Paraburkholderia bryophila: one gene and its partner. The protein of the gene in region 1 interacts with the protein of each later gene in a pairwise test. Links are inferred from orthologs where the notes say so. Each region holds a gene or a part of one and is shown in the gene's direction. Other genes may lie near its edges.

The links. Proteins that work in one complex are often made in the same cells at the same time.
Region 2: the proteins of selB (region 1) and serC interact in binary tests that used the Escherichia coli proteins (3 or more experiments, as listed by UniProt). The link is inferred for Paraburkholderia bryophila from one-to-one orthologs.

Annotation. Positions count from the first base shown.
Region 1 is NZ_JACCAS010000002.1:2,090,116-2,094,742, forward strand. The notes cover bases 587-3,586. They hold selB (selenocysteine-specific translation elongation factor), read left to right. Parts: upstream 587-1,126; coding sequence 1,127-3,046; downstream 3,047-3,586. Other genes in these bases: selA (L-seryl-tRNA(Sec) selenium transferase), read left to right, coding at 587-1,130. Also shown: more of selA, read left to right, coding at 1-586; GGD40_RS30345 (helicase), read right to left, coding at 4,585-4,627. UniProt on the Escherichia coli protein: Translation factor necessary for the incorporation of selenocysteine into proteins. It probably replaces EF-Tu for the insertion of selenocysteine directed by the UGA codon. SelB binds GTP and GDP.
Region 2 is NZ_JACCAS010000001.1:3,928,506-3,932,936, forward strand. What follows is about bases 1,133-3,936. They hold serC (3-phosphoserine/phosphohydroxythreonine transaminase), read left to right. Parts: upstream 1,133-1,895; coding sequence 1,896-2,978; downstream 2,979-3,936. Other genes in these bases: GGD40_RS17610 (DUF2059 domain-containing protein), read left to right, coding at 1,133-1,588; pheA (prephenate dehydratase), read left to right, coding at 3,047-3,936. Also shown: gyrA (DNA gyrase subunit A), read left to right, coding at 1-862; more of GGD40_RS17610, read left to right, coding at 986-1,132; more of pheA, read left to right, coding at 3,937-4,129; hisC (histidinol-phosphate transaminase), read left to right, coding at 4,229-4,431. UniProt on the Escherichia coli protein: Catalyzes the reversible conversion of 3-phosphohydroxypyruvate to phosphoserine and of 3-hydroxy-2-oxo-4-phosphonooxybutanoate to phosphohydroxythreonine. Is involved in both pyridoxine and serine biosynthesis.

The DNA of each region.
Region 1 (4,627 bases):
TGCTGCCGGATGAAGCGGTGCAATCCGTGATGAAAGCGCTCACGCAGCCCGCCAACCTCGAATTCGATCTCGACTCCGGCAAGCGTGGCGATCGCGACGATCTGGTCGACGAACTCATCGGCGAACTGACCGGCGCCGAGGCCGCGACCGTGGTCAATAACAATGCCGCCGCGGTGTTGCTCACGCTCTCCGCGTTGGCGTCGAAGAAAGAAGTCATCGTGTCGCGCGGCGAGCTCGTCGAGATTGGCGGCGCGTTCCGGATTCCCGACATCATGAGTCGCGCGGGCGCCAGGCTGCGCGAAGTCGGCACGACGAATCGCACGCATCTGAAAGATTACGAGGAAGCCATCGGCCCGCGCACCGCGCTGCTGATGAAAGTCCACGCGAGCAATTACGCGATCAGCGGATTCACCAAAGAGGTCGGCGTCGACGCGATCGCGTCGCTGGCGCATGCGCGCGGCCTGCCGGTCGCGGTGGATCTGGGCAGCGGCACGCTGGTCGATCTCGTGCAATGGGGCTTGCCGCGCGAGACGACCGTGCGCGAAACCGTCGAAGCGGGTGCGGATCTCGTCACGTTCAGCGGAGACAAATTGCTGGGTGGACCGCAGGCGGGGTTGATCGTCGGCCGGCGCGATCTGATCGCGAAGATCAAGAAGCATCCGCTCAAGCGTGCGCTGCGTGTCGGCAAACTGACGCTTGCGGCGTTGGAGCCGGTTTTGCAGCTTTATCGCGCGCCGGAGAAACTCGCCGAGCGGTTGACTACGCTGCGCTTACTCACACGCGCCGCCGACGATATCCGGCTCGCCGCGGAGCGCGTGCAGCCGGTCTTGCAGCGCGCGATCGGCGAGCGCTATGCGGTGCTGGCCGAGCCGATGTTCAGCCAGATCGGCAGCGGTGCTTTGCCGGTCGACGTGTTGCCGAGCTACGGCCTTGTGATCAGAACCGCGGACGGCAAGCGCGGCGGCCGTCAGTTGCTCGCGTTGGAGAAGCTGCTGCGCGAGATGGCGCGGCCGGTGATCGGCCGTATCGCGGATGACGCATTGCGTCTCGATCTGCGCTGTCTCGAAGCCGCCGACGAATTGCAATTGATCGACCAACTTATCGAGCAACTGAAGGGCGCGCCCGCATGATCGTAGGTACGGCAGGGCATATCGACCACGGCAAGACTAGTCTGGTGAAAGCGCTGTCGGGCGTGGATACCGATCGTCTGAAGGAAGAGAAAGCGCGCGGCATTTCAATCGAGTTGGGCTATGCGTACGTGCCGCTTGAGAACGGTGAGGTACTCGGTCTGATCGACGTGCCGGGTCACGAGAAGCTGGTGCATACCATGGCCGCCGGGGCGAGCGGTATCGACTTCGCGCTGCTCGTGATCGCCGCCGACGACGGTGTCATGCCGCAAACGCGCGAGCATCTGGCGATTATCGAACTGCTCGGTATTCAACGCGGTGCGGTTGCGTTGACCAAGATCGATCGGGTGGATGAGCCGCGTCTACGGGAAGTGCGCGATGAAGCGGCCGCGTTGCTGAGCGGCAGCATACTGCAGGATGCGCCTGTGTTCGAAACCTGCGCGACGCGGCCCGACGATACCGGTGTGGCCGCGTTGAAGGCGCATTTGCATGCAGCCGCCGCAGCGTGGCAGATGAAACGCGACGACGGTCTGTTTCGTCTCGCGGTGGATCGCGTCTTCACCCTGGTCGGGCAAGGCACGATCGTGACGGGGACAGTGGTGTCGGGCAGCGTGAGCGTCGGCGATACGATGCTGCTGGCGCCGAAAAATCAGCCTGTGCGTGTGCGGAGTATTCACGCGCAGAATCGTCCGGCGCAACGCGGACGAGCGGGTGAACGCTGTGCGTTGAATCTCGCTGGCATTGAGAAGAGTGCGATAGAACGGGGTGACTGGATTGTCGATCCGCGTTTGTCGCAAGCGTCGGAACGTATCGACGTCATGTTGAATCTACTCGCCGATGCGTCGCTCAAGCTGGAGCATTGGGCGCCGCTGCATGTTCATCTGGGCACGCAGCATCAGGTGGCGCATGTTGCGTTGCTCGATGGCGAAACACTTGGCGCGGGTCAACAGGCACGCGTGCAACTCGTGTTCGAGCGGCCGATGTGCGCGCTGCCGGGTGATCGGTTCGTGGTGCGCAACGCGCAGGCTAGTCGCACGGTGGGCGGTGGGCGGGTGCTCGATCCGTTTGCGCCGTCGCGTAAGCGTCGCTCGGTTGAGCGGCTGGCGTGGCTCGATGCAATTCAAAACATGCTCGATACCGGCGCGCTCGATGCGCTGTTTGCAAGAGCGCCGTATGGGTTGTCGCGCTCGTTGCTTGAGCGGTTGACGGGACGGCCCGCGGCCGCGCTTGCGTCTGCGTTGCCGCGCGACACTCGCGCTGTCGAGCTTCATGGCGACGATGCTTTGCTGGTCGCGGAGGCGTCATGGTTGGCGCTGGCGAACCGGTTGATCATATCGCTCGGTCAGTACCACGAGCGTTCGCCGGATGAATTAGGCCCGGACGTGTCGCGTTTGCGGCGTATCGCTGCGCCATTGGTTGACGATGCGCTGTGGCGCGCCTTGGTCGACGATGCGGCTGCGCGTGGGGACATCGTTAAACGCGGGCCATGGTTGCATCTGCCGGATCATGCAGTGACGCTCGACGACGCCGATCAAACGCTCGCCGCAGCGTTGCTGCCTGTGGTGAAAGCGGGGCGCTTCGATCCTCCATGGGTGCGCGATCTTGCGACGGCGCATGGCGTTTCGGAAGAACGCATGCGGCTATTGATGCGCAAGCTCGCGCGGCAAGGCGAGCTGTTTCAGGTCGTGCGTGACCTCTTTTATCACCAGGATGTGATTCGCGAACTGGCGGCGATCGCGGCCGATGAAGCTGAAAAAAATAGCGGTACGGTCGCCGCGGCGCCGTTTCGCGATGTCACCGGGCTGGGGAGAAAACGCGCGATCCAGCTTTTGGAGTTCTTTGATCGGGTTGGCTATACTCGCTTCCACCGTGGCCTGCATCTCATGCGCGCGGAGAGTCGTTGGCTCGATCTGCTTTGAAACGCAATGTGCAGTTCACGTAGCTCAAGTACTTCAAGTAGTTCAATCACCGTAGGAAGGCATTCGCATCCGGTGGTGCGGCTGGGCTTCAAACCCAGTTGAGCGTGTCAGACACGCTCAGGTCGGTTCGACTCCGGCTGCCTTCCGCCAGATAAGCCTGCCCGGGCATTCCGATATTTTCCGAAAACGTCCTCTAGATTGCCGATTTCAATTCGGTTTATGGGTAACGGCGTGCTTGCTGATTCCCGTAAGGCGTAAGACGGTTTACGCGTGAAGTATGGGCTACCCACATGGTTTTTGTGTTTTCGTACGACACGGGCTGGTGTGCGTCGGCACGAGGAAGCACGGTTTTTTATGAAACAAAGGATGGTATCGTTTCGACGTGATGCCATGGCCCGTCCGAACCGGTCTATATGGTGAGTGACGGCGACATCGCCGCGTTTGGTGGCGACGAAGTGGACAGCATCAAGGAGGAATATGCCGACGGTGACGAGTAAAAAAAACCTGCGAAGAGACTCGCACCAGTGGTACGAGAAACCGGTGCGGCGAAGGACTATCCGGCCTTGCTGGCCGAGGTGAAAGCACGCATTCAGTCTGCACAGTACGCGGCGCTACGCGCGGTCAACAAAGAGCTGGTAGGCTTGTACTGTGACATTGGGCAATTGATTGTCGAGCGACAGTAAAGCTAAGGTTGGGGAAAAGCCGTGGTAGCGCAGCTCGCAGCCGACCTTCAGGTGAACTTCCCAGGAACAGGGGGCTTCTCGGCGTCAAACCTATGGCGGATGAAAAGCTTTTTTGAGAGCACGCAGCAAGGCAAAACTCGCACCACTGGTGCGAGAAATCGGCTGGAGCCATAACCTGGTCATCCTCGAACGCTGCAAGGATACACACGAGCGCGAATTCTACCTGCGGATGACACGCAAATTCGATTGGTCGAAGAACGTACTCGCGCACCAGATCGACAACCAGAGTTACGAGAAGTCGCTCCTGGGCCAGACCAGTTTCGACAAAACGCTAACCCCGGCATTGCGTGCGCAGGCCAAGCTGGCGGTGAAGGACGAATACGCGTTCGACTTCCTTGAGCTTGGTGGGCAGCATGGCGAGCGCGAGCTGATTGCCCGAATCGAGGACTTCCTGCTTGCAATGGGTGGCATGTTCGCGTTCATAGGAAGTCAGGAACGGATGGAGGTGGAAGGCAAGGAATATTTCATCGACCTGCTGCTGTTCCATCGGCGTTTGCGAGCGTTGGTCGCCATCGAATCGCGCGCGAGCCCATCGGTGTAGCGACCGACGAAATCACCAAGACGCTGCCGAAGAAGCTGAAGGATCAGTTGCCATCGCCTGAAGCCATCGCCCGCCTGCTGGAGAACCTATGAGATTGACCGATATCAGAATGTCTCGACACTGCCGAGACATCTGCATCGAAACCATCTTGGGCAAACTTAGCAAGGCCTGGCATCAACAATAGTGGGGATGCTTTTCTTTCAGGAGATTAACGACGCGCACGACGGGTTTAACGAAACGCCAACAAGCCATTTTTACGCGTCGTTCAACCACGGCATTTCCACCGGCGACACCACC
Region 2 (4,431 bases), on another replicon or contig:
CGCGAACACGCACGACCACATTCTGTGCTTCTCGAACCGCGGTCGCGTGTACAGCGTGAAGGTCTACGAAGTGCCGCAAGGTTCGCGCAACTCGCGCGGCCGTCCGATCGTGAATATCTTCCCGCTGCAGGAAGGCGAAAAGATTACGGTTGTCTTGCCGGTCAAGGAATTCTCGGCCGACAAATTCGTGTTCATGGGCACCGCGTTAGGAACGGTAAAAAAGACGCCGCTGGAAGCCTTTGGCCGCGTGCTGCGCAAAGGTATTATTGCGGTCGGTCTGGATGACGGCGATTACCTGATTGGCGCCGCGATCACAGACGGCCAGCACGACGTGATGCTGTTCTCGGATTCGGGCAAGGCGGTTCGCTTCGACGAGAACGACGTGCGTCCGATGGGCCGTGAGGCGCGCGGCGTGCGCGGCATGCAGCTCGAAGACGGCCAGAACGTGATCGCGTTGCTGGTGGCCGGCGACGAGCAGCAGTCGGTGCTCACCGCTACCGAAAACGGTTTTGGCAAGCGTACGCCGATCATCGAGTACACCCGTCACGGGCGCGGCACGAAGGGCATGATCGCGATTCAGACGTCGGAGCGCAACGGCCGCGTCGTCGCCGCAACGCTGGTCGATCAGGAAGCGCAGATCATGTTGATCACCAATACGGGCGTGCTGATCCGCACGCGCGTGTCGGAAATCCGCGAAATGGGCCGTGCAACCCAAGGTGTTACACTCATCAGCCTTGACGAAGGGACCAAGCTTTCAGGTCTGCAACAGGTTGCTGAAGCGGAAGCTGAGGGCGATGTGGAAGGCGACACCGAAGGTCCGGCCGAAGGTGAAAACGGCGGTGACGAGGGTGGGGCAGCCTGATCCGCGTTGGCGGCTTTCAGTCTCAGTGATTGGTTGAAAGCTGCGCAGGGAATAATGGCGTATCGGGCCGATACGTATCCCGCGCAGCGCGCAGTTCAAATTAATTTCTCTTAGGGAGTAATGATGCAAAAACGATTCAAACAACTGATGTTGCTGGCTGCCCTCGTGCCGACCTTTGCTATGGCTCAAGCGCTTCAGAGCCCGGCTCCGGCGGCTCCGGCTGCTGCCGCAGCACCGGTTGATCCGGCCAAGCAGGCTGCTATCAAAGATCTGCTGGACGCAATCGACGCACAGAAGCTCGTCGGCGCGATCGGCAACAGCGCCCAGATGCAAGCCAAGCAGCTGGTTCCGGCCATCCTGTCGGACGCCCTGAGCGAAAACAAGACGATGACGGACAAGCAGAAGCAGGCTTCCGTCCCGACGCTGCAAAAGAATGCAGTGCCGAAGCTGGTTGACGGCGCAGGTCAAGTGTTCGCAACGGACTCTTTCCGTTCGGACGCAATGCAAGCTCAGTACGACGCTTACGCGAAGTACTACAGCACGTCGGAAATCAAGGATCTGACCGCGTTCTACAAGAGCCCGACCGGCCGCAAGTTCATCCAGGTACAAGACCAGGTTGGCCGCGACGTCGTGAATGGCTTGATGCAAAAGTACATGCCGCAATCGATCAAGGCAACGCGTGACCAGGCAGACAAGGAAGTCGCTTCGGTCAAGCCGGCCAAGTAAATCCCAGGTCGAAAGGCTGCGCTGAAATCGCGCTAGCCGCTTTCTCGGGCGCGTTTCGTAGGCTCTACGGCGCGCCGGGTTTGGCGGCTTGACGGTGACAATGCGATAATGGCCGTTTGCGCACAGGCGCAAACGGCCATTATCTTTTTCAGCGCGAAACGGCGGGCAATTCGCTCGGTCGGTTTGCGTTGTCGAACCGATGCGATCGGCACCGCGCGGCCCGCTTCACAGTGGTTGCCTTCACGGCGGCCAATTTCGCCGAATATGCGCGATCCTTCTTTTTCGCGCCTGCTTCCAGGATTTCACGATGCGCGTCTTTAATTTCTCCGCCGGCCCCGCGGCCATGCCCGAAGAAGTGCTGCGTCAGGCAGCCGACGAGATGCTCGATTGGCAAGGCAGCGGCATGAGCGTGATGGAAATGAGCCATCGCGGCAAAGAATTCATGTCGATCCACGAGCAAGCGCTCGTCGATCTGCGCGACCTGCTTGAAGTGCCGGCAAGCCATCGCATTCTGTTTCTGCAGGGCGGCGGTCTCGGCGAGAACGCGATTGTCCCGATGAACCTGCTTGCCGCGAAACCGCGCGCGGATTTCATCGTGACCGGTTCGTGGTCGCAGAAGTCGTTCAAGGAAGCGCAAAAATACGGCGCCGTGCATCTCGCCGCGAGCGGTCAGACGGCGGACGGTTTCACGCGTTCGCCCGCGCGCTCGGAATGGCAGTTGTCGGACGATCCGGCTTACGTGCATCTGTGCACGAACGAAACGATTCACGGCGTCGAAACGTTCGAGATTCCTGACATCGGCGATATTCCGCTGGTGGCCGACGCGTCGTCGCATATTCTGTCGCGCCCCATGGACATCGCCAAATACGGCGTGCTGTTCGGCGGCGCGCAGAAGAATATCGGCATGGCGGGCGTGACGGTGGTGATCGTGCGTGAAGACATGCTGGATCGCGCGCTGTCGATCTGCCCGTCGGCGTTCGAGTGGAAAACCGTCGCCGAAAACAATTCGATGTACAACACGCCGCCCACCTATGCGATCTATATCGCCGGGCTGGTGTTCAAGTGGTTGAAGAAGCAGGGCGGCCTCGTTGAAATGGAAGCGCGCAACTTCGAAAAGTCGAAGCTGTTATACGACACGGTCGACTCCAGCAGCTTCTATCTGAACAAGGTCGAACGTGGCTCGCGCTCGAGGATGAACGTACCGTTCTTCCTCGCCGACGAGTCGCGCAACGATGATTTCCTGGCCGGTGCGAAAGCCCGGGGAATGGTGCAGCTAAAGGGCCACAAGTCCGTTGGCGGCATGCGGGCGTCGATTTATAACGCCGTCCCGCTCGAAGGCGTCAACGCGCTTGTCGAATACATGAAGGAATTCGAACAGCGCAGCGCCTGAGCGAGCAGTATCGAGCAGCAGGCGCGCGCATCCTTTCCAGCAGTTACCCGGCAGGGCCGTATTCACGCATGGACGACGAACTCAATACCCGACTCAAACCCCTTCGCGAACGCATCGACGCGCTCGACGCGCAGTTGATCGCGCTTCTCAATCAGCGCGCCGCGGTGGCGCTCGAAGTGGGTGAGGTCAAGAAGCATTTCAACGCGCCGGTGTTCCGCCCCGAGCGCGAGCAGCAGGTGATCGCGCGTCTGCAAGACATGAGCGACGGGCCGCTCGCGAGCGAGCACATCAGCGCAATCTGGCGCGAGATCATGGCCGCGAGCCGCGCGCTCGAAAAGACCATCAAGGCCGCGTACCTCGGGCCGGTTGGCACGTACAGCGAACAGGCCATGCACGAGTACTTCGGTCAGTCGATCGAAGGCCTGCCGTGCCCGTCGATCGACGAAGTGTTTCGCTCGGTCGAAGCCGGCGCTGCGGAATTCGGCGTCGTGCCGGTCGAGAATTCGACCGAAGGCGCGGTCTCGCGCACGCTCGATCTGCTGCTGCAAACGCAACTCACGATCGGCGGTGAACTGGCTTTGCCGATTCATCACAATCTGCTGTCGCTGAACGGCGGTTTGACCGGCGTGACACGCGTATGCGCGCATGCGCAGGCGCTCGCACAATGCCAGCGCTGGCTGTCGACGAACGCACCGCATCTGGAGCGCCAGGCGGTGTCGAGCAACGCTGAAGCGGCGCGCATGGCGGCGGCCGATCCGACCATCGCGGCGATCGCCGGCGATCGCGCGGCGACCCACTACGGTCTGCAAGTCGCCTACGCGTTGATCCAGGACGATCCGCACAATCGCACGCGCTTCGTGATGATCGGCAAGCAGCCGGGTGGTCCGAGCGGGTACGACCAGACCTCGCTGATCGTGTCGGTGGCGAACGAGCCCGGCGCCATGGTCAAGCTGCTGGAACCGCTGGCGCGCCATAGCGTGTCCATGACCCGTTTCGAATCGCGTCCGGCGCGCGTCGGTACGTGGGAGTACTACTTCTACATCGACGTCGAAGGTCATCGCGACGATCCGGGCGTGGCCGCCGCGCTCGCCGAACTCGGCGAGAAGGCCGCGTTTCTGAAGATTCTGGGCTCGTATCCGCGCGCCCGTTAATGGCGCACAGACTGACACACAGACACGCAGGCGGCGCCCAACGGCATGCGTGGCGCGCCGGTCGCAGACTCATTTGCTAATAATCGTTCGGAGATTTTCATGACAGCGTCTTTCGGTCCTTCCTATGTGCGCGCGATTGCCCCTTACGTCGCCGGTAAGCCGATTTCGGAAGTGGCCCGCGAGTTTGGTCTGGACGAAGCGAGCATCGTGAAGCTGGCGTCGAATGAAAACCCGCTGGGCATGCCGGAATCGGCGCAACGCGCCATGGCGAAAGCCGCCAGCGAACTGGGCCGCTATCCGGA